4 regions of the Streptomyces sp. NPDC088387 genome follow, and region 2 is predicted to be linked to each of the others. Evidence: riboswitches for the same ligand, from Rfam matches in the RefSeq annotation. Region 2 holds a riboswitch; each other region holds the start of a gene.
What was found. A riboswitch is a leader RNA that binds a small molecule or an ion and turns the genes downstream of it on or off. The one in region 2 is predicted to bind cyclic di-AMP.

Region 1: another riboswitch for cyclic di-AMP. It lies ahead of ACIQAC_RS08265 (M23 family metallopeptidase); the one in region 2 lies ahead of ACIQAC_RS06890 (peptidoglycan DD-metalloendopeptidase family protein).
Region 3: another riboswitch for cyclic di-AMP. It lies ahead of ACIQAC_RS36220 (transglycosylase family protein); the one in region 2 lies ahead of ACIQAC_RS06890 (peptidoglycan DD-metalloendopeptidase family protein).
Region 4: another riboswitch for cyclic di-AMP. It lies ahead of ACIQAC_RS33290 (C40 family peptidase); the one in region 2 lies ahead of ACIQAC_RS06890 (peptidoglycan DD-metalloendopeptidase family protein).

What each region holds. Positions count from the first base shown of each region.
Region 1 covers NZ_JBIVNC010000003.1:19,254-24,552, forward strand. The annotation lists gene trmB (tRNA (guanosine(46)-N7)-methyltransferase TrmB) at 1-322, shown strand, start outside; gene ACIQAC_RS08260 (PrsW family intramembrane metalloprotease) at 382-1,770, shown strand; gene ACIQAC_RS08265 (M23 family metallopeptidase) at 1,823-2,869, opposite strand; cyclic di-AMP (ydaO/yuaA leader) riboswitch at 2,881-3,038, opposite strand; gene ACIQAC_RS08270 (PP2C family protein-serine/threonine phosphatase) at 3,245-4,387, opposite strand; tRNA gene ACIQAC_RS08275 (tRNA-Met) at 4,541-4,614, opposite strand; gene ACIQAC_RS08280 (alginate lyase family protein) at 4,723-5,299, opposite strand, start outside.
Region 2 covers NZ_JBIVNC010000002.1:521,971-527,269, forward strand. The annotation lists gene ACIQAC_RS06880 (TetR/AcrR family transcriptional regulator) at 1-435, shown strand, start outside; gene ACIQAC_RS06885 (SGNH/GDSL hydrolase family protein) at 497-1,315, opposite strand; gene ACIQAC_RS06890 (peptidoglycan DD-metalloendopeptidase family protein) at 1,523-2,515, opposite strand; cyclic di-AMP (ydaO/yuaA leader) riboswitch at 2,520-2,687, opposite strand; gene ACIQAC_RS06895 (tyrosine-protein phosphatase) at 3,203-4,000, shown strand; gene ACIQAC_RS06900 (DUF6126 family protein) at 4,017-4,133, opposite strand; gene ACIQAC_RS06905 (helix-turn-helix domain-containing protein) at 4,130-4,765, opposite strand; gene ACIQAC_RS06910 (aspartate aminotransferase family protein) at 4,855-5,299, opposite strand, start outside.
Region 3 covers NZ_JBIVNC010000019.1:104,435-109,733, reverse strand. The annotation lists gene ACIQAC_RS36230 (cytochrome P450) at 1-322, shown strand, start outside; gene ACIQAC_RS36225 (transglycosylase family protein) at 577-1,710, shown strand; cyclic di-AMP (ydaO/yuaA leader) riboswitch at 1,908-2,103, shown strand; gene ACIQAC_RS36220 (transglycosylase family protein) at 2,107-2,802, shown strand; gene eno (phosphopyruvate hydratase) at 3,153-4,448, shown strand; gene ACIQAC_RS36210 (septum formation initiator family protein) at 4,571-5,047, shown strand; gene ACIQAC_RS36205 (DUF501 domain-containing protein) at 5,126-5,299, shown strand, end outside.
Region 4 covers NZ_JBIVNC010000016.1:79,977-85,275, reverse strand. The annotation lists gene bioB (biotin synthase BioB) at 1-180, opposite strand, end outside; gene ACIQAC_RS33310 (8-amino-7-oxononanoate synthase) at 328-1,455, shown strand; gene ACIQAC_RS33305 (DUF397 domain-containing protein) at 1,628-1,852, opposite strand; gene ACIQAC_RS33300 (helix-turn-helix domain-containing protein) at 1,863-2,720, opposite strand; gene ACIQAC_RS33295 (ATP-binding protein) at 2,933-3,391, shown strand; gene ACIQAC_RS33290 (C40 family peptidase) at 3,518-3,991, opposite strand; cyclic di-AMP (ydaO/yuaA leader) riboswitch at 3,995-4,202, opposite strand; gene ACIQAC_RS33285 (hypothetical protein) at 4,542-4,850, opposite strand; gene ACIQAC_RS33280 (ATP-dependent Clp protease proteolytic subunit) at 4,857-5,299, opposite strand, start outside.

The DNA of each region.
Region 1 (5,299 bases), on a different contig from region 2:
GCACCACAAGCGGCGGCTGATCCAGCCCGAGTTCCTCACGATCGCCGCGTCCCGGCTGAAGCCCGGCGCGATCGTGCACTGCGCCACCGACTGGGAGCCGTACGCCGAACAGATGCTCGAAGTGCTGACGGCACACCCCGACTTCGAGAACACGCACAAGGACGGCGGTTTCGCGCCCCGCCCCGACTTCCGCCCCCTCACCCGTTTCGAGGGCCAGGGACTGGACAAGGGTCATGTCGTGAACGACGTGCTCTTCCGGCGCGTACCCCACCACGAACTGCGCGAAGACCAACCCCCCACCGAGCGACCCGGCGTCGGCTGAGCTCCCCCGAGACCCAGGCACCGTCGCGGGCGGCGCCCCGTCTCGTTAGGGTCGATGTCGTGGCCACCAGTCCCCCGTACCCGACACATCCCCGTGGTCCCGCCGTTGGCGCGCCGCGGCGGACCCGGTGGTGGCGGCGGTGGGGGTACCGGCATGTGCGGGCGCATCCGAAGGCCTGGCGCCGGGTCCGGCACGGCGCGCTGATCATCCTGCTGGCACTGTCCGGGCTGGTCATCCTCGCGCTGGTGCGCCAGGAGACCGGCACCGAGGGCTTCCTGGTGGGTCTTGGCCTCGCGGTGCTGCCCGTTCCCCTCCTCATAGCCGCGTTCCGCTGGCTGGACCGGGTCGAGCCGGGACCGTGGCGGAACCTCGTGTTCGCGTTCGCCTGGGGCGCGTGCGCGGCGGCGCTGATAGCGATCATCGCGAACAGCTTCGCCACCAGATGGATAGCGACGGCGACCGCCGACCCGACGGGCGCGGACACCCTCGGCGCGACCGTGATAGCGCCGGTCGTCGAGGAGTCCGCGAAGGCGGCCGCGATCCTGCTGGTCTTCCTGTTCCGCAGACGGGACTTCACCGGGATCCTCGACGGTGTGGTGATAGCCGGTCTCACCGCGACGGGCTTCGCCTTCACCGAGAACATCCTGTATCTGGGCACGGCGTTCGGCACCGACCAGCTCACGGGCGACGGCGGCATCGCCTCGGTCACGGCGGCCACGTTCTTCGTCCGGATCATCATGTCGCCGTTCGCGCACCCCCTGTTCACCGTGCTGACCGGCATCGGCTTCGGCTTCGCGGCGCTCGCCGGCGACCGCCAGCAGGTGCGCCGCGTTCTGCTGCCCCTGTCCGGGCTGCTGCTGGCGATGGGCCTGCACGCCTTCTGGAACGGCTCGTCGACCTTCGGCGACTACGGCTTCTTCGCGGTCTACGGCGTGTTCATGGTCCCCGCGTTCGCGCTGCTGACCTGGCTGATGATCTGGACCCGGCAGCGCGAACTGCGCCTGGTCCGCGAGGAACTGCCCGCCTACGCGGCCGCCGGCTGGCTGGCCCCTTCGGAGCCCTACGCGCTCGGCTCGATGCGGGCCCGCGGTCTGGCCCGTGAGTACGCCGGCCGCCACCTGGGCAGACCGGCCGCCCGCGCGGTGGCCCAGTACGAGTCGTACGCGACGTCCCTGGCGTTTCTGCGCCGCCGGGGCCGCCGGGGTCTCGCGGGCCCCGACTTCGTGGAGCGCGAGCGGGCGTTGCTGAACGAGCTGTGGCGGCGCCGGGACATCGCCCGTCCCGCCCTCGACCACGCCGCACGGGCCACCGCACCACCGGTCCCGGTGATCACCCCGTGGCCCCTGCCCACGTACGGCGGCCACAGCGGCTACGGCGTTCACAGCGGCTACGGCGGTTACGGCCCGGTCGGTCCGCACCCCGCCTACTACAACCCGTACCGCTCATAACAGCGGCCCTGACGTCGAGGGTTCGTCGTCAGGGCCGTGAGGGGAACTCGGCTCAGGGGTTGAGGCCCTTGCCGCGCAGCCACGCCATGGGGTCGATGCCGCCGCCACCGGGGGTGTGGACCTCCAGGTGGAGGTGGGCGCCGGTGACGTTGCCGGTGGCGCCGACGCGGCCGATGACCTCGCCGGTGGTGACCTTCTGGCCGACGCTGACGCCGATCGACGACTGGTGGGCGTACCAGATCTCGGTGCCGTCATCGAGGGTCAGCACGGTCTTGTAGCCGTACGAGCCGTTCCAGCCGGCCTCGGTGATGGTGCCGCCGTGCACGGCCTTGATCGGCGTGCCGGTGGGCGCGGCGAAGTCGAGGCCCGTGTGGTAGCCGGAGGACCACAGGGCGCCGGCCTGACCGAAGGTCGAGGTGAGGGTGTACGAGGAGGTCGGGAGCGTGAACTCCTTGGCCAGCTTGGCGAGCCGCTCGGCCTCGGCCTTCTGCGCGGCCTCCTCCTCCGCCTTCTTCTTGGCGGCGGCGGCCTTCTCCTTGGCCTCTTTCTCGGCCTTGGCGGCGGCGTCGGCGGCCTGCTTCTCGGCCTTGGCCAGCGCGAGCTGCGCGGTCTTGGTGTCGAGCTGCTTCTGCTGGTTCTCGGCCTGCGCCAGGATGCGGGTGCGCAGCACCTCACCGGCGTCCGAGGTGCCCTGCTCGGTGTCGGTCGTGGACACGCCGAGGCTGCTGAGCGGGGTGCTGGAGGTCTGGGAGAGGGGCTCGGTGTCGTCGCCGTCGTCCGAGCCGAAGGGGCTGCCGACCGAGGGCAGGTCCGGCATGGAGATGGACACCGGGGGCTTGCCGGTCTGCGCGGTGGCCATACCGCCCGCGCCGACGGCGGCTATGACACCGACGCCCAGGACGGTCGAGCTACGGGCGAGTCCACCGCCGCGCTGCTTGGAGACGCGGTGCCGGCCGCGCACGGGGCGGACGGTCTCGGCGGTGGGGTTCCATTCCTCCCACGGGCCCTCGTCGGTGCGGGGGGCGCCGTAACCGAAGGTTTCCTCGGTGCGCTGTGCGGGGACGAACGGGGCCTCAGGAGCAGGCCTGTTGGACGCCACGTAGGCGTACTCCTTTCCTTCCTTCTCGCCTACCGGGTTAGCTGACGGGTTCGGAGCAGGAAGGTCTCCTACGCGCGTATATGTGCCGTGTTGCCACGACCACATACGCCCGATTCACCCCAAGTTGGTGGTTCCCCGGTTCCCTTGCGGAATTCGGCGCTTGAGCACGGAGCCGTCTCTTGTGACGGCTGGGACGACCGCGCTGCGTTATCGGACGTTAATAGAACCGGGGGGTGATTTCCAAGCGGTTCCACTTGATCGTTAACGCTTTCCCGCCGGACGTACGGGCCATGAGCGGCGAAAATCGGGCGAGTTGACCACGCCACGTATGTCACAAGAGTTTTGACGGTGACTCAGATGTTATGCGGAGGGCGTTCACTCACTTACCGGCTGTGACGAAGCCCCCGTCCGGCGTACGGCGAGCAGTGCCATGTCGTCCGTCATCCGGCCCCCGGTGTGCCGCCGCACGTCCTCCGCGAGCGTGGTCAGCAGATCCCCCGGCCCCGCGAAGACCCGGCCGGACAGCCGCTCCTCGGGCAGGAAGAACTCCCCGCGCGCGTCCCGCGCCTCGGACACCCCGTCGGTGTACAGCAGCAGCATGGCCCCGGCGGGAAACGCGTACTCCTCCACCCGGTCCGGCCAGTTGCCGAGATCGCCCATCCCGAGCGGCAGCGCCGGCTCGGTGGCCGGCAGCGGCCGCAGCGCGCCGTCCGCGTACAGCAGCAGCGGCCCGGGGTGACCGCGGTTCACGATGCGCAGGACGCCCTCGCCGTGCGGGAGTTCGGCGAGTACGGCGGTGGTGAACCCCTCGACCGCGTCGAGCCCCGCGCGCCGGTCGCCCTCGCGGGCCAGCGCCCGCTCCAGCCGCCCCGCGACCGCCTCCAGGGTCGCCTCCTGCTCGGCCGCCTCCCGGAACGTCCCGATGAGCACGGCCACGGCCGCCACCGCGCCCATGCCCTTGCCGCGCACGTCCCCGACCAGCAGCCGGACCCCGGCCGGGCAGTCCTGCACCGCGTACAGGTCGCCGCCGATGAAGGCACCGGCCTGCGCGGCCTCGTAACGGACGGCGATCTCGAACCCGTCGATCCGCTCGGCGGGCTCCGGCAGCACCGCCCGCTGGGCGGCCTCGGCGATCTGGCGGGCGGTGGCGAGCCGTTCGTCGCTGCGCCGGACCAGGGTGTTGATGAGGAGGGCCAGCCCGGAGACGGTCAGCACGGTGATCGTCTCGGTGACCGACTCCGCGCCGAGGATCACATCGAGCCGGAGATGGATCACCGCCACGGTGATCACGGCCGCCAGGCCGGTGAGGATCGTGTACCGCCGCCCGAAGAGCGGGGCGGCGACCAGGGGCGCGGCCGTGAAGAACGGGACGGCGGTGAACTCCTTCGGGGTGAAGTACTCGTACATCGCGCCGCCGACGATCAGCAGCACCGGCAGCAGCCGCACAAAGCGGCGGGCGTACGAGATGTGCCGCTGCGGTACGGGATACGGCCCCTCCGTCACGGGGTCGGGAGTCACCTCACCAGGGTTGCCGCAGCGGGGTCGACGGGCCAGTCGGGCGGGCCGACCGGATGACCCGGTGGAAGATCACGCGGGGACGCACGCGGATCGCGGGGGAAAACACTCAGGGCCCGGAATCCATGATCTGGATTCCGGGCCCTGAGTTTTCAGTAGCGGGGACAGGATTTGAACCTGCGACCTCTGGGTTATGAGCCCAGCGAGCTACCGAGCTGCTCCACCCCGCGCCGTTGTGACTTCAGTGTACGCCATCCGCGGGACCAAAAGCACACGCGTTTACGCAGGCCACCGCTGCCCCTCCGGAAAACCCCGCGGCCTGGCGGGCGGGGCCGTGCTCAGTCCCCCGGATTGTCCGCGTGCGTGAGGGTCTCCCAGGCGACGAAGAGGTCGTCGGTGCCGGCCGGGCGGGAGCGGTGGACGAGCCGGTGCGCGGCCGGGACCGGGGTGTCGAGACGGTTCTCCAGATGGTTGAGGGCGACCTCCAGGTCGGGGCCCATGTCCCGTTCGACCCGGCCGCCGCACAGCCACCCCGGCGCCGCCCGGCCCTCCTGGTACGGGGCGTGCAGTGCGAGGGCCGCCCGGAGCCGGTCCTTGGCGTCTCCGTACAGGTCGACGCCCTGGTGCCAGGCGGTCTCGGCGATATGGGCGGTGGCCGCGACGGAGTGGCCGACGTGCGCGAAGTTGCGGCAGGTCTCCTGGGAGAGGCCGTCCTTGAACGCGCGCGGGCGGAACCAGAACGCCTTGAGCTGCTTCTGGTCCCGGATGCCGGAACCCACCGGGCTCTTCGGCAGCGGGCCGTCCTTCGCCAGGTAGAAGACGGCCGGCACCCGCTCGCGGAACCGGGTCAGGGCATGGTCGAAGGTCTTGTGGTCGTCGAGGAAGACGGCGATCGAGATGGCGGCGTCGGCGGTG
Region 2 (5,299 bases):
GCCGCGTTCACCCACGCCGCCGCGGACGATCTCGCCCATCTGCGCAAGCTGTTGGGCCGCCGGACCACTGCCCTGCGCCGGCTGCGCTCCGCCGTCCGCTGGTACGCCCCCACCGGCCAGGCCAAGGGCTGGCGGCTGTGGATCGAGGGCTGGGCCGTGGCGCTGCGCGAACCCACCCTCAAGGAGGTCACCCTGGATCTCGACCGCCAGTGGAAGGCGGCGATCACCGAGGTGATAGCGGAGGGTGTGGCCGCCGGCGAGTTCCGCTGCCCGGACCCGACCGGAACGGCCCTGCGCCTGACCGCCCTGCTCGACGGACTCGCCGTACAGATGACGTCCTACGCGGGCGCCGGCGCCGTGTCCCGCACGCGCGCGCAGCAGTGGGTGGACGAGGCGGTGGGCCGGGAACTGGGCCTGTCACCAACGGCCTTCTGATCCCCCGGCCCACCAGAGCCCCTTCCGGCACCGCGCATCCGCACAGCCACGCGCCCCCGGCCTACGCCACCGAATCGATCCGCAGCCTGATGTCCTGCGGCGACAGCGCGCCCTTGGCCGTCACATGGTCCCCCGACGACTCGCCGCGCAGCCGGCGTCCGATCCACGGCACGAGGTACTGCCGCGCCCAGTGCACGTCGTCGCGGCGGACCTCCAGCGTGCCGCGCGGCGGCAGGGCGGGCCAGGACTGTTCGGGGTCGGCCGGTACGTCGACGCCGAGGGCGAGTCCGGCCCGCAGCGCCACGCGCGTGTGCCCCTCGGGGGAGAGATGGAGCCGGTCGCCGTCCCAGGCCCGGCGGTCCTGGACGGACTTCAGGGACCACAGGTCGAGGACGGGACAGCCGTACCGGTCGGCGACGGCCCGCACATGTCCGTTGTAGGTGGCGATCTTGCCGCGCAGATGCCGGAGCACCGGCACACCACGGGTGTCGAAGCCGGTCGTCACCATCACCGTGCCGGCCGCCTCGGCCAGCAGGGCGACCGCGCGTTCGAACCGTTCGGCAACGTCGTCGGGGTCGGTGCCGGGGCGCAGGATGTCGTTGCCGCCGGCACTGAAGGAGACCAGGTCGGGCGCGAGTCGCGCGACCCGCGGCACCTGGTCCGTCACGATCTGGTCGAGGAGTTTCCCGCGTACGGCGAGGTTCGTGTAGGTGAAGTCGCCCTCCGGGCACCGGTCCGCGAGCAGTACCGCGAACCTGTCGGCCCAGCCGACGAGCGCCCCGTCGGGGCCGGGATCGCCCACACCCTCGGTGAAGCTGTCCCCCAGCGCCACGTACGACCCGATCTCTGCTCTGCTGTCACTCTTCGAATCGTCTGCCACGTCGCACCATGATTCCCCTTCGAATGTGACTTACGCGACCGTAGGGCGGGGTTGACGGGCGGTGAGATAAGCCACGGACCAAGCCTTGGTCAAATGCGGAATAGTCCACGGGTCCCGCAACACATCCCGATATCCACCGGTACGCACCGAAGGCCGGACCCGGGGATCGTGGGTCCGGCCTTCGGAGGTGGTCGCGCGACGGGGGTCTCAGCCGACGGAGAGACCGTGCGAGCGCAGGTAGGCGACGGGGTCGACGTCGGAGCCGTAGTCCGGCGTGGTGCGGATCTCGAAGTGCAGGTGGGGGCCGGTCACGTTGCCGGTCGCGCCCGAGAGGCCGACCTGTGTGCCGGCGGACACGGACTGGCCCTGCGAGACGGACAGCGAGGACAGGTGGGCGTACTGGGCGTAGAAGCCGTCGGCGAGCTTGATGACGACCTGGTTGCCGTACGCACCGCCCCAGCCGGCGGAGACGACGGTGCCGCTGCCGACGGACTTGAGGGAGGTGCCGGTCGGGACGACGAAGTCGACACCGGTGTGGTAGCCGCTGGACCACATGCTGCCCGCCATGCGGTACGGCGTGCCGACGGCGGCACCGGCCACCGGGAGGCTGAAGCCCGAGGCGTTGGCGGTGGTCGTGGACTGGTCGCCGGAGGACGACGCATCACCCTGCGCCTGGCTGGAGTTGGACTCCTCGGACTTCTGCGTCTTCTGCGACGCGGTGGAGTCGGAGGACTCGGCCGGCTTCGAAGCCTGTGTGTCGGTGCCGGCGGGCCTGTCGGCCGCCTTCTTGCCGATGGAGAGCTTCAGACCGGGGTGGATGAGCGACGGATCGCTGCCCACGGCCTCGCGGTTGTCGTCGTAGATCCGCTGCCAGCCGCCGGTGACGTCCTGCTCCTCGGCGATCTTCGCGAGGTAGTCGCCGACCTTCACCGAGTAGGTGTGCGCACCGGACTTCGGGGTGGCGGTCTTGGTCGCGGTCTGCTGCGCGACGGGCTGCTCGGTGACCGTGCGCGGCAGCGACTCCTGCGTGGCGGTGAGAGTTCCGGCGGCCTTCTCCGTGACGGACTGGCCGGTGGCGGCGTGGGCGCCGGCGGCCCCCATCAGCGGCAGTGCGAGTGCGGCGCCACCGGTTCCGGCGACGGCGATCGAGCGGGTGAAACGCTTGCTCTTGGGACGGCGGTGCTTACCCTTCGCGGGCATGGCGAATTCCTCTCCGGCGCCTGCGAGGTGAGCTGTCGGGTGCGGGCTGGAGATGCCCGGCCGCGCGGGGAACGCGGCTGAACCCCTAGCCGTTCCGGAGACCGGAACAGGCGGTAAGTCCTGTGGGTCCCCCGCTCCTGCCGAGGCACGGGTGAGTGGGCGGCTTCCGGGCGGCGGCAGGATTCGGCGTTCCGTCCGGATTCGGTGGTGAACGTAAGCGACCAAGACGCAAAGGGACAAGCAAGAGGTTCCACTCGAAGGTCCCCTTCTTGATCCGTACGGGGAATTCCCGGTCACCCTCCGTCGAAGCGGTACACGCCGAATTCCCAAAACCCCTTGAAAAGCGGCCTGATTACGTGAACATGACGGGCGACACACGGTCACGAATATGACGCTGCTCACGTGACAGTGCTCCAGGTCCCTTTATTCCAGAGCGAGTTGGAATCCACGCATCAATTCGGACAGAACTCCCAGATGTGACGCAGGAGGAGAAGTGTCGCATTGAGTGGCACAGTGAAATCACAGACTTCTTTACGGGGGTTTCGTCCGTTTCGCGACACCGTTCCGCAGGAGGCCTCGACAGGAGGCCTCGACACCGTTCCGCGCGAGGCCTTGTCGTATCGTCGAGGTGCCCCACGCCGGCCGGCACCCGAGCCGGGCCGGCGGTCCGACCGGGAGGAGCCCCCCGTGACGCAGCAGGTCCCGTCGACCGAGCCACAGCTGGAAGCCGTGCGCAACTTCCGGGACGTGGGCGGGCTGCCGACGGTGGACGGCCGCCGGGTGCGTCGGGGAGTGCTGTTCCGCAGCGGGCATCTCGCGCACGCGACCGCGGCGGACGCCGTGTTCCTGTCCTCCCTCGGACTGCACACGGTCTTCGACTTCCGCAACGCCGCCGACCAGCGCCTTGAGGGCCCGGACATCGAACTGCCCGGCGTCCGCAACGTGAACCTGCCGCTGACCGACCCGGCACACGGCGCCGAGTTCTGGACGATGATCCGCGAGGGCGACCTGGACCAGCTGCGCACCCTGCTCGCCGACGGCAGGGCGGCGAACCGGATGGTCGAGTCGTACCGCACGATCGTCCTGGAGCGCACCGCCGAGCACTCCCGGGTGCTGCACGCGCTCACCGAGGACAGCGTCCCGGCCCTGATGCACTGCGCGGCCGGCAAGGACCGCGCGGGCATCTCGGTCGCGGTGACCCTGCTCGCCCTGGGCGTGGAACGCGAGGCGATCCTCGCCGACTATCTGGAGTCCAACGCCAAGCACCGCCGCTACCAGGTGCGGCGCAGCAGCAAGGCCCCCTCCGCCCACTCCCCCGAGGTCATGGAGCTGATCAGCCCGCTCTTCGACGCGCGCGCCGAGTATCTGACGACGGCCTTCGACACCATCGAGGCGACCTGGGGCGGCGTCGACGGCTATCTGGAGCAGGGTCTGAAGCTGACGCCGGAACTCCGCGACCGGCTGCGGCAGCGCATGCTCGACTGAGCCCGCGCCGCCACCGCTACTTCGCGCCGACCTCGAACAGCAGGTACAGGAACGCGGCGAAGACATGCCCGGCGGCGACGTAGATGAACAGCCGCACCCAGACTCCGCGGTTGCGCTTCGCGGTCTCGCTCATGGTGTTTCTCCCGTCGTCGGGCCGAGACAGAGCGCGGCCGTGGGGCTCTGAAGCAGGGTGTGTACAAAGAGCAGCTCGACGCCGGCCGGGTCGCGGGCGGCGATGCGGTGCGGGGTCAGGGAGTCGAAGTGCGCGCTGTCCCCGGGACCGAGCTGGTGCACGGCGTCCCCGAGGCGCAGCCGCAGCCGGCCCCGCAGGACGTACAGCCACTCCTCGCCGGGATGCACCCGCACGATGTCGCCCTGGGAGCCGTGCGGTACGTGGACGCGCAGTGCCTGCATCCCGCGGCCGGAGGCGCCGGCCTGCCAGTACGTCCAGCCGCCGGCCTCGGTCGGTTCCATGTCGGCGGCGCGCAGCACGGCGTCGCGTTCGGCGACCGTCTCGCCGAGGAGTTCGGAGACGGTCGTACCGTAGATACGGGCGAGCGCGAGGAGCATCGGCAGTGAGGGCTGCCGCCCGCCGGTCTCCAGCCGGGAGAGGTGGGCGGGCGAAAGACCGGCGGCGCGGGCCGCGGCCTCCAGGGTGAGCGAGGCCCGGCGGCGCAGGGCGCGCAGCTGCGGGGCGACGGCCGGCAACTGACCGGCGGCGGGCTCGGGGCCGGGCTCCGGTGCCGCGTCGGGAGAGGGGCTCATACCCTCCATTCAGCCGGAGTCTTACCTCCAAGGCAAATCTCTTGCCTCAGAGACAAGCTCCGGCGTTCACCCCCGCGGGTGCCAGGATCTCACCGGTTGGCCACCGCCTGCTTGACCAGGGTCTTCCCAAAGTCCCAGATCAGTCCGCCGCCGCCGTGCGCGTCGTCCATGATCTCGGTGAAGGCGTCCACGAACCGGTCGACCTCCTTCTCACCGACGATCAGCGGCGGGATCAGCTTGATGACCTCCAGGTGGTCGCCGGAGACCTGGGTGAGGATCCGGTGCCGCTGAAGCAGCGGGACGACCACCATCTGCGCGAACAGGCCCTTGCGCGCGGCCTGGAGCATCGTCCAGCGGCTGCGCAGCCCCAGTGATGTGGGCCGGCCGAACTCGATGCCGATCATCAGGCCCCGGCCGCGCACGTCGGCGAGCAGTTCGTACTTGTCGACCAGTGCCGCGAGCCGGGTCCGCAGCAGGTCGCCGGTCGCACGGGCGTTGGCGACGATCTGCTCGTTCTCCATGACGGAGAGGACC
Region 3 (5,299 bases), on a different contig from region 2:
GGGCGGACAGGACATCGCGGCCGGGGATCCGGTTCTGGTGGTGCTGGCGGCGGCCGACCGCGACCCGGAGCGGTTCGCCGACCCGGACATCCTCGACCTCTCCCGTCGTGACAACCAACACCTCGGTTACGGGCACGGCATCCACTACTGCCTCGGTGCCCCGCTCGCCCGGCTGGAGGGACAGACCGCGCTCGCCACGCTTTTCAGCCGTCTTCCGGACCTGCGCCTGGCGGCCGACCCGGCCGAACTCCGCTGGCGCGGTGGCCTCATCATGCGCGGACTGCGCACCCTGCCGGTCGAGTTCACCCCCGAGCGTCCCTGAAACCCGGGCGGGACGCCCACCGTCGGACCCGGCCGGCACCCCGGGCGCCCTGACGCACAGACAGTCACCTCACCCCCGTACCTCCTGACATACAGTCATCAAAAAGATGACATCACCTCACGTCTGTGATCTTCACGTGATCTACGCGGCATTAACTTGTGACAAGTGATCGACTGCCGCTACTTTCACCCATCAGTGCGACGTCGAACACCAGGCGCCGCGCGGGTCACCGCTGTCTCGCGAAAGGTCACCGCATGCTCCCCGGGAACGGCCGCCACCGTCGCCCCCGTCAGGCTCCGGCGCTCCTCGTGGCGGCCGGCGTGACCGGCTCGGCCATCGCCATCCCGCTCCTCGGCGCCGCCGGCGCGAGCGCGGCGAGCGGTACCACATGGGACGCCGTCGCGGAGTGCGAGAGCGGCGGCGCGTGGAGCGCGGACGAGGGCAACGGCCGTTACGGCGGTCTGCAAGTGACCCAGCAGGACTGGGAGAGCTACGGCGGTCTGGACTACGCGGCCAGTGCCGACCAGGCCAGCCGTTCGCAGCAGATAGCCGTGGCCGAGCGGATCCTCGCCGACCAGGGGGTCGGCGCGTGGTCCGTCTGCGGCCTGGTCCACGGACTCACGCAGGACTCCAAGCCGGCCGACGTCGACACCGGCGTGGGGGGCGACGCGACGTCCGGCTCCTCCAGCGAGTCCGACGCGAACGACTCCAGCGGCTCGAATGGCCTGAATGGGTCGAACGATTCGGACAGTTCGAACAACACGGACGGTTCCGACGGCTCGACCGACGGCCGGACCGATTCCTCCGGCTCCTCCGACTCCACCGGATCGTCCGACCCGTCCCAGTCGCCCGATTCCTCCGACGGCTCGGACTCGCCGTCCGATTCGTCCACTTCGCCCTCCGGTGACGCTTCGGGCGACACCGACCCCTCGGGTGAGCCGGACGGAACGGACGATTCGGCCACCCCGGTCTCGCCGAGCGACCCCGCCGCCGACCCGGCCGGCGACCCCTCCGGGGCAAACGGCGATGAATCGGACAACTTCCCGCAGGAAGTCGGCTCTTCGTACCTGGTCGACACCGGCTCGCTCTCCGGCACGGGCCGCCATCGTGGCAACAGCGCCGACGAGGACGCCGTGGGGGACCGTACGGTCATCTCCCCGGACGCCTCCGCGGGCTCCTCCGGCCGTCACGCCTCGCGCGGCAGCGGCGACGCACGCGACCCGCTCGACAGCTCCTACACCGTCCGCAACGGTGACACTCTCTGCTCCATCGCCGACTCCCTTGGCTTCGACGGCGGATGGCGCAAGCTCTACGCGGAGAACGAGGAGTCGATCGGTACCGACCCGAACCGCATCGTCCCCGGTCAGACCCTGGAACTCGGGGCCTAACCGGACGAAAGGCAACGGGAGTTCGCGTCACACTTCGCGCTGAATGTCCGGTTTGGTGAAAGTGTGGGATGAGTCTCAGAAGCCCTGATCGTCTTTGAAATTCGGCGAATCGCGTGTCTACGGTCAACACCGCTCGCAGCAGTGAGCCCCGACAACCGCCACGCCGAATCCTGCCGGTGGTCGTCCGGGAACAGTCGTCGCGTCAAGCGCCGTAGGCAGGAGCGGGGGACCCACAGGTAAGTGCCGGGCCCGGCGGTCGAGGTGACTCGATGTCGGAACCGGCTTGGGGTGTAGCCGTGCCGTACGGGACGAAAGCCTCGTACGAGACACGGCCGGGCAACTCAACCGGCCCGAACCCGACAGCTCACCTCGCAGGCGTCGGTGAGGGGATCAACCATGCTGTTTTCCGGCAAGGGCAAGCACCGCCGCCCGTCCAAGGCCACCCGTGTCGTCGCGCTCGCCGGTGTCACCGGTGCCGCCGTCGCCGCCCCGCTGATGGCGGCCGGCAGCGCCTCCGCCGCCACCGCGTCCGAGTGGGACGCCGTCGCCCAGTGCGAGTCCGGCGGTGACTGGTCCATCAACACCGGCAACGGTTACTCCGGCGGCGTGCAGTTCTCCCCGTCGACCTGGGCCGCCTACGGCGGTACGAAGTACGCGGCCGCCGCCTACCAGGCCAGCAAGGCCCAGCAGATCGAGATCGCCGAGAAGGTCCTCGCGGGCCAGGGCAAGGGCGCCTGGCCGGTCTGCGGCGTCGGCCTGTCCAACGCCGCCTACAACGGCGGTGGCTCGACCACCCCGAGCCAGCCCTCCACCGAGTCGCAGAGCGGCACGGACCGTTCCTCGGAGGAGCAGAGCGCGTCGCGTTCGCAGGAGCGCCCCGCCGCCCCGAAGAAGGAGACCGTCACGACGCCGACCGGCGCCAAGGTCAAGAAGGGCGACGGCGAGTACAAGGTCGTCAAGGGCGACTCGCTCAGCGCCATCGCCGCCGAGCACGACGTCAAGGGCGGCTGGGCGAAGCTGTTCGACCTGAACAAGGACATCGTCGACGACGCCGACGTCATCTTCCCGGGTCAGCAGCTGCACCTGAAGTGACCCACGGCTCGCGCACAGCCGAGCCCCAGTCCCCCCACAGCCTCTCCCCCCATGCTTGAGGTGCTTCCTCTCAGAGGCTCCCGTGCGGGTCCCCCCGTCCCTCGCGGGTTCCCCGTCCCGGTGCGCGTTCCCCCGTACGCACCGGGACGGGGCTTTTCTATGCCTTCGCACACCACCGTGGCCGGCCGTACGCCACGGCTTGGACACCCGTCTTTGTTTCGTTCGGAAACATTTTACGATCGGTTCTGTCCGCGGGATGGTCGACCGGCTGGCCGAACGCACCAAGCCGGTTAGGCTCGTCTCGCAGAGCCGCTGCGGTCCTGCCCCACCGCGTCACATCCACGAAGGAGATGCTCGTGCCGTCCATCGACGTCGTCGTAGCCCGGGAAATCCTGGACTCCCGAGGCAACCCCACGGTCGAGGTCGAGGTCGGCCTCGACGACGGCAGCACGGGTCGTGCCGCCGTTCCGTCCGGCGCCTCCACGGGTGCCTTCGAAGCCATCGAGCTCCGCGACGGTGACCCCAACCGCTACCAGGGCAAGGGTGTCGAGAAGGCCGTCCTGGCCGTCATCGAGCAGATCGGCCCGGAGCTCGTCGGCTACGACGCCACCGAGCAGCGCCTGATCGACCAGGCGATGTTCGACCTGGACGCCACCGACAACAAGGGCTCGCTCGGCGCCAACGCCATCCTCGGCGTCTCGCTCGCCGTCGCGCACGCCGCCTCCGAGGCCAGCGACCTGCCGCTCTTCCGCTACCTCGGCGGTCCGAACGCGCACCTGCTGCCCGTTCCGATGATGAACATCCTGAACGGCGGCTCGCACGCCGACTCCAACGTGGACATCCAGGAGTTCATGATCGCGCCGATCGGCGCGGAGTCCTTCTCCGAGGCGCTGCGCTGGGGCACCGAGGTCTACCACACCCTCAAGAAGGTGCTGAAGAGCAAGGGCCTGTCCACCGGCCTCGGCGACGAGGGCGGCTTCGCCCCCAACCTCGGCTCCAACCGCGAGGCCCTCGACCTCATCCTCGAAGCGATCAAGGAAGCCGGTTACGTGCCCGGCGAGCAGATCGCCCTCGCGCTCGACGTCGCCGCCTCCGAGTTCTACAAGGACGGCAAGTACCTCTTCGAGGGCAAGGAGCGCTCCGCCGCCGAGATGACGGAGTACTACGAGGAGCTGGTCGCCGCCTACCCGCTCGTCTCCGTCGAGGACCCGCTGTTCGAGGACGACTGGGCCGGCTGGAAGGTCCTCACCGACCGTCTCGGCGACAAGGTCCAGATCGTCGGCGACGACCTGTTCGTGACCAACCCCGAGCGCCTGGCCCGCGGCATCGACGACGGCGCCGCCAACGCGCTGCTCGTCAAGGTCAACCAGATCGGCTCGCTCACCGAGACCCTGGACGCCGTCGAGCTGGCCCAGCGCAACGGCTTCAAGTGCATGATGTCCCACCGCTCCGGCGAGACCGAGGACGTCACCATCGCCGACCTCGCCGTCGCCACCAACTGCGGCCAGATCAAGACCGGCGCCCCGGCCCGCTCCGAGCGCGTCGCCAAGTACAACCAGCTGCTGCGCATCGAGGAGATCCTCGACGACGCGGCGGTGTACGCCGGGCGCAGCGCGTTCCCGCGGTTCCGCTTTGCGGACCAGTAGACACAGCAAGGGCTGAACCACGGCGCCGTAGCCGCGCAGTACGAAGCGTCGTACGTACGTCCCCGTACCCGGTCCCGTACCGTGTGCGGGGACGTACGCGCGTGTGAACGGGAGGCGGGGGCATGGCCCTGAAGGAGCGGGACCGGTTCTCCACGGCCACCAGGCTGCGGATCCTCGGCGAGCAGACCGCCGAGCGCGTCTACCGCTCGCAGACCCGCCGCCAGGCCCGACGCTCCCGGCTGACCGGCCGCGCGGCCCTGCTCGCCCTCGTCGTCTGCTCCCTGGTCGTCGCGCTCGCCTACCCGATAAGGCAGTACGTCGCCCAGCGCGCCGAGATCGCCGACCTGGAGCGCGAGCAGCGCCAGGCCCAGCAGCGCGTCGAGGACCTCCGCGACCTCAAGGCACGCTGGCAGGACGACGCGTACGCCGAGCAGCAGATCCGGCAGCGGCTGCACTACGTGATGCCGGGCGAGACCGGGTACGTCGTGATCGACCCGGACGCGGCCAAGCAGTCCCGTACCGACACCGGGGCGGCCGACCGGCCCTGGTACTCCAATGTCTGGGACGGCGTCGACAAGTCCGACGCCGCCGACCAGTGACCCACCTGTAGAGCCCGTAGAGCGTGTAGAGCCTGTAGAGCGTTCAGGGCCGTGAGAGAGAAGTCGTAGAAAGCAGTCATGGAGACGCCCCCGCCGCCCACCGTGCGCACCGAGCCCACCGACGCCGACGTCGAGGCCTTCCAGCAGCAGCTCGGCCGGCCGCCGCGCGGACTGCGTGCCATCGCGCACCGGTGCCCGTGCGGGCAGCCCGACGTGGTGGAGACCGCGCCCCGGCTGCCCGACGGCACGCCC
Region 4 (5,299 bases), on a different contig from region 2:
GAGGTTGACGAGATAGTTCAGTTTCACCCGCCGCCCGAACCATTGGCGGCGGACCTTGCCGGCCGCGGCCACCACATCGAGGACGTCGTCGTCGGAAGTCGCGAGGACGGCGAGCGCCTCCTCGCGGGTCGGCAGCTCGCGCCGAAGCCCCTTGTCCACCAGCGTGTTCAGCAGGTCCATGAGAGGCGATCCTGTCCTAAAGAGGTCCCTCGGGCCAAGGAGAGTTCGCACAATAGGCGGCCCGGGACGTGTGGGTATCACCACACAGTGGGCGCCCGGACCTGCGACTAGGGTCTGTGCACTGCCTACAAAAACCCCGGAGGAGCCATGGCGTTCGGCTGGATCGACGAGCAGGCGCTGCTGCGCCGGCGCGCCGGACTCGTACGGACGCTGCGTCCGCGCCCCGCCGACTCGCCGCTGCTGGACCTCGCGGGCAACGACTACCTCGGTCTGGCCCGGCATCCGGAGGTCGTCGAGGGCGCGGCCGCGGCGGCACGCGCGTGGGGCGGCGGCGCGACCGGTTCCCGGCTGGTGACCGGCAGCACCGAACTGCACGCCGAGCTCGAACGGGAGCTGGCCGGCTTCTGCGGCTTCGAGGCGGCACTCGTCTTCTCCTCCGGCTACGCGGCCAACCTCGCCGCGGTCACCGCACTGGCCCCGCACGGCTCGCTGATCGTCTCCGACGCGGGCAACCACGCCTCCCTGATCGACGGCTGCCGGCTGGCCCGCGGCACCACCCAGGTCGTCCCGCACGCCGACCCCGACGCCGTGCGCAAGGCGCTCCGCACGCACGAGGGGCCGGCGGTCGTGGTGTCCGACACGGTGTTCTCGGTCGACGGCGACGCCGCCCCGCTGCCCGCCCTCGCCGCCGCGTGCCGCGAGCACGGGGCCGGACTCGTGGTGGACGACGCGCACGGGCTCGGTGTGCTCGGCGAGGGCGGCCGGGGCGCGGCACACGCGGCGGGGCTCGCGGGCGCGCCGGACGTGGTCGTGACGGCCACCCTGTCGAAGTCACTGGGCAGCCAGGGCGGTGTGGTCCTCGGGCCCGCCAAGGTCGTCGACCACCTGGTCAACGCGGCGCGGACCTTCATCTTCGACACCGGGCTCGCCCCCGCGGCTGCGGGCGCGGCTCTCGCGGCCCTGCGGCTGCTGCGCCGCGAGCCGGAGCGGGCCGGGCGGGCGCGAGGTGTGGCGGCGGAACTGCACACGCGGCTGACGGCCGAGGGCCTGGAGGCGGTACGTCCCGACGCGGCGGTCGTCTCCGTGCGTGCGCCGTCCCCGGAGGGGGCCGTGCGGTGGGCCGCCGAGTGCCGCGCCGCCGGGCTGGCCGTGGGCTGTTTCCGCCCGCCGTCCGTGCCCGACGGGGTCTCGCGGCTGCGGCTGACGGCCCGCGCGGACCTCTCCGAGGAACGGGTCGAACATGCTGTCCGGGTCATCTGCGAGACGCGACCATGAGTCGGCGAACCACGGCAGTGTGTCGCTCGAACGTGTGACGCGGCCGGTCGGCCGGATCACACGCGGCCCGGAGCTGATCGAAAGTGATCGGTCGGATGGTGCTCGGTCAGGGTCTGAGTACGGGGTCTGAGTGAGGGGTCTGGGAGCGGGTCCGAGTGGTGGCTTGCCCGGATCAGCGGAACGCGGCCGTGAACCCCGCCCAGCTCTCGGGGGAGAAGAGCAGCGCGGGTCCGGCCGGATCCTTGGAGTCACGCACGGCGAGCAGTCCGGCCCAGGGGCCGCGGCGCGGCCGCGCCGTCTCGACGCAGTTGTTCGCGCCCGTGCTGTAGCTGCTGCGCAGCCATGGCACGCCGTGCAGTCGGTCACTGGAAGGTACGTGTCGAGGCAGTGCAGTCATGGTGCCTCCTTCATGCGCCGTCACCTATCCCGGCGATGTAATCCAACGAGTCCTCGGGTGAAAGGGCGTGGATCCGAAGGGTGTTGAAGGCCTCGCTGTAGGCCTCCAGGTCTTCTTTCCGTTCGAGATAGAGGCTACTCGTCAAGTGGTCGAGAACAACCACGTCCAGATCAGAAGTGCTCGGAAATGAGAAGATAACGAAAGGGCCGGTGACGCCGATATGCGCCCCGGCGGCGAACGGCAGCACTTGCAGCCGCACTTGGGGCAGCCTGGCCGCCTCCGTGAGCCGTTCCAGCTGCCGGGCCATCACGTCGGGCCCGCCCACCTCCCGCCGCAGCACGGCCTCGTCCAGGACGGCGTTCAGCTCCAGCGGCGGCCTCGCGAGCAGCACGTCCTGCCGGGCGAGACGCACCTCCACCAGCGCGTCGACCCGCTGCTCGTCGAGCCCCTCGACGGCGGCCCGGGTGACCGCGCGGGCGTAGTCGGGCGTCTGGAGCAGCCCCGGCACCACCGAGGTCTCCAGTGTGCGCATCGTCCTGGCCTGCGACTCCAGGCTGATGAAGTCCCGGTAGGTCGGCGGCAGCACACCCCGGTAGGCGTGCCACCAGTGGTGCCGGCCGAGGTCCTCGGAGCCCGCGAGGGCGAGGAGCAGTTCCCGCAGTTCGGGTTCCTCGACGCCGTAGGCGTCCAGGAGTAACCGCACATCGGCCGGTTTCACACCGCTCGCGCCGGTCTCGATCCGGCTGACCTTGGACTGGTGCCAGCCGACCAGAGCGGCCGCCTCGCCACTGGTGAGGCCCACGCGGGCGCGCAGGGCACGCAGTTCGGCGCCCAGTTTCCGGCGGCGCACCGCGGGACCGTGCTGCATGGGGTACTCCTTACTCCTTCCGAGCCGCCCAAATACGCTCTGCCGTCGCAGAGTTCACCGCTTCGAGCGACAGATATATGCATATCTTGGTGGATCGCCACCGTGACAGGCCCGCTAATGGCAGTCTGGCGGCGTAGCACCAGTCCGGGACCGTACTCGAACCATCCGCTCCGTGTCGGACTGCGGTCCCGTGGGAAAGGGACGACGTCGCCATGGCAGATCATCTCGAAGCATCCGTCACTCTGCCGAGCGATCCCGCTTCGGTCTCCACGGCCCGCGGCTACGTGGTCGACACCCTGGCGGAATGGGGGTTGCCGCCGAACACGGAACTGGCGGACACCATCCGGCTGATCGTCTCCGAACTCACCACCAACGCCGTACAGCACACCCTCGGGCAGTCACCCACCTTCACGGTGGACCTGTCGCTGGAGCGTGACGAACAGTTGCGCATCGGGGTGACGGACAGTCATCCCCGGTTTCCGAAGCGGCTGCCGGCGGCGGTCCAGCAGGACAACGGCCGCGGTCTGGTGATCATCCGCTGGCTGGCCGCGGAGTGCGGCGGAAAGCTGAGCGTCCGGCCCACCCGGGAGGGCGGCAAGACCGTCGCCATCGAACTGCCGTGGACGGTGCCGGCGAGACCGGTGACCGCCGCGGGACAGCAGGAGCCGTAGAGACGCGTCCGAGTGGCGCACGGCCGCCGGCCGCGCCGGCTGAGCCCGGCGCGGCCGGTGCGGGCAGCACAGCCCGCCCGAAGGGCGGTGACGGCGCGTCAGGGCGCCGTCACCGCCTCCTCGGAGCTACTTCACGCGCCCGTACCAGACACTCTTGGTCCAGATCTTCTGTAGACGGACAACGTCTCCGGTCTTCGGCGAGTGCCAGATCTTCCCCTTACCGGCGTAGATCCCCACGTGGTACACGCTGGAGCCGGAGTGGAAGAACACCAGGTCGCCGGCCTTGCGGCTCTTGGCGGAGATGTGCTTCGTCTTGTTGTACTGCTGGGAAGCCGTACGCGGCAGCTTCTTGCCTGCCTTCTTGAACGAGTACAGCGTCAGACCCGAGCAGTCGAAACGGCGCGGTCCGGTGGCCCCGTACTTGTACGGGGACCCCTTCTTCGAAGCCGCGACCTGGAGCGCCTTCGTTGCCGGCGTGGCTGCCGAGGCCTCTGAGGAGAATCCCGGAACCACGACGGAGCCGCTCACGGCCACCAACGTGAGGGCCGAGGCCGTACCGGCCCGAGCCATGAGCGACGGGACACGATTGAGCGCGGTCATGCGCAACCCTTCGTCAGCCGCCTGTGAAGGATGACCTGTCGGATTCGGGCTGGCGAAGTAGCCCGGCCGCCCGAAGGCGGCTTCACCCCAAGGACTGCTCGAAGCCAACTGCGCGCTCCGGCGGCCCGTCGTGCCTGGGTCCTCCACTCCTGCCGATCCACTCCTGTCGACCGGTCATCCGGGAGGCGGCAGGACTCGGCGTCCGCCCGGACCGCCCCGCCGCGGTGGCGGGGTCTTGTCGTCAGTCAGGGATCTTCACCTACTTGTGTCCGAAAATCCCAACGGAACCGGGGATTTGTGTTGTTACTCACCACTCACCCGTTCGGGTGGACATCTCTATGTTCGAACGCGCGTCAACGTCCTGATGACCCCTCGGACCAGCGGCGGAGTCCCCAGTTCCGCCATGGCGGGATGGGCCTTGCGCAACCGTGCGGGTTCCGCGCAACGACCTGCGAATACGCCGAACGGGGGTACGCCTTTTGGTCCGTTTGAAACCGGCCGCGGACGGACCGGGAAAGCCGGTGAGTATGCGGATTCAGGTGCCGTCGCGTCAACTCTCGGAGCGCGGCGGAAGGGTGACGCGCGCCGTCCGGCGCTCGCCGTCCAGCACGGTCAGCGCCCGCGCGAGCGTCGGCGCGTGCAGCGCGGTCTCGCCCCGGCGGTGCATCAGCGCGAGCGCGTCGCGCAGCTCGGTGGCACGGGCCACCAGTGCCTGCGCGGCCCGCAACCCGCTGTAGGTGTCGGTGTTCTGCGCCGGATTGACCCGGCCGAGCAGATCGACGACGTCCAGGTAGCGGTCGATCAACTCGCCCTCGGCGCGGGTCAGTGCGGGCAGCGGGGGGTCTTCCGGTCGCAGCATCGGCGGTCACCTCGCGTCGGGCGTCGGGCCTGTGGTCTTGCGGCTGGAGACGATCCGGTCCACCAGGCCGTACTCCAGAGCCTGTTGCGCGGTCAGCACCTTGTCACGCTCGATGTCCGCGCTCACTTGTACCTGTGCCCGCCCCGTGTGCCGTACGAGCATCTCCTCCAGGCGGGTGCGTACGCGCGCCAACTCCGCGGCCCGGATGGTGAGATCACTGGTCTGCCCGTGGACCGGCTCCGGCAGCGACGGCTGGTGGATCACCATCCGCGCGCCCGGCAGCGCCAGCCGCTTCCCGGGTGTGCCCGCCGCCAGCAGCACCGACGCCATGGATCCGGCCTGCCCGAGGCAGATCGTCTCCACGTCGCAGCCGACGTACTGGATGGTGTCGTAGATCGCCGCCATCGCGCTGAACGAGCCGCCGGGGGAGTTGATGTAGAGCGAGATGT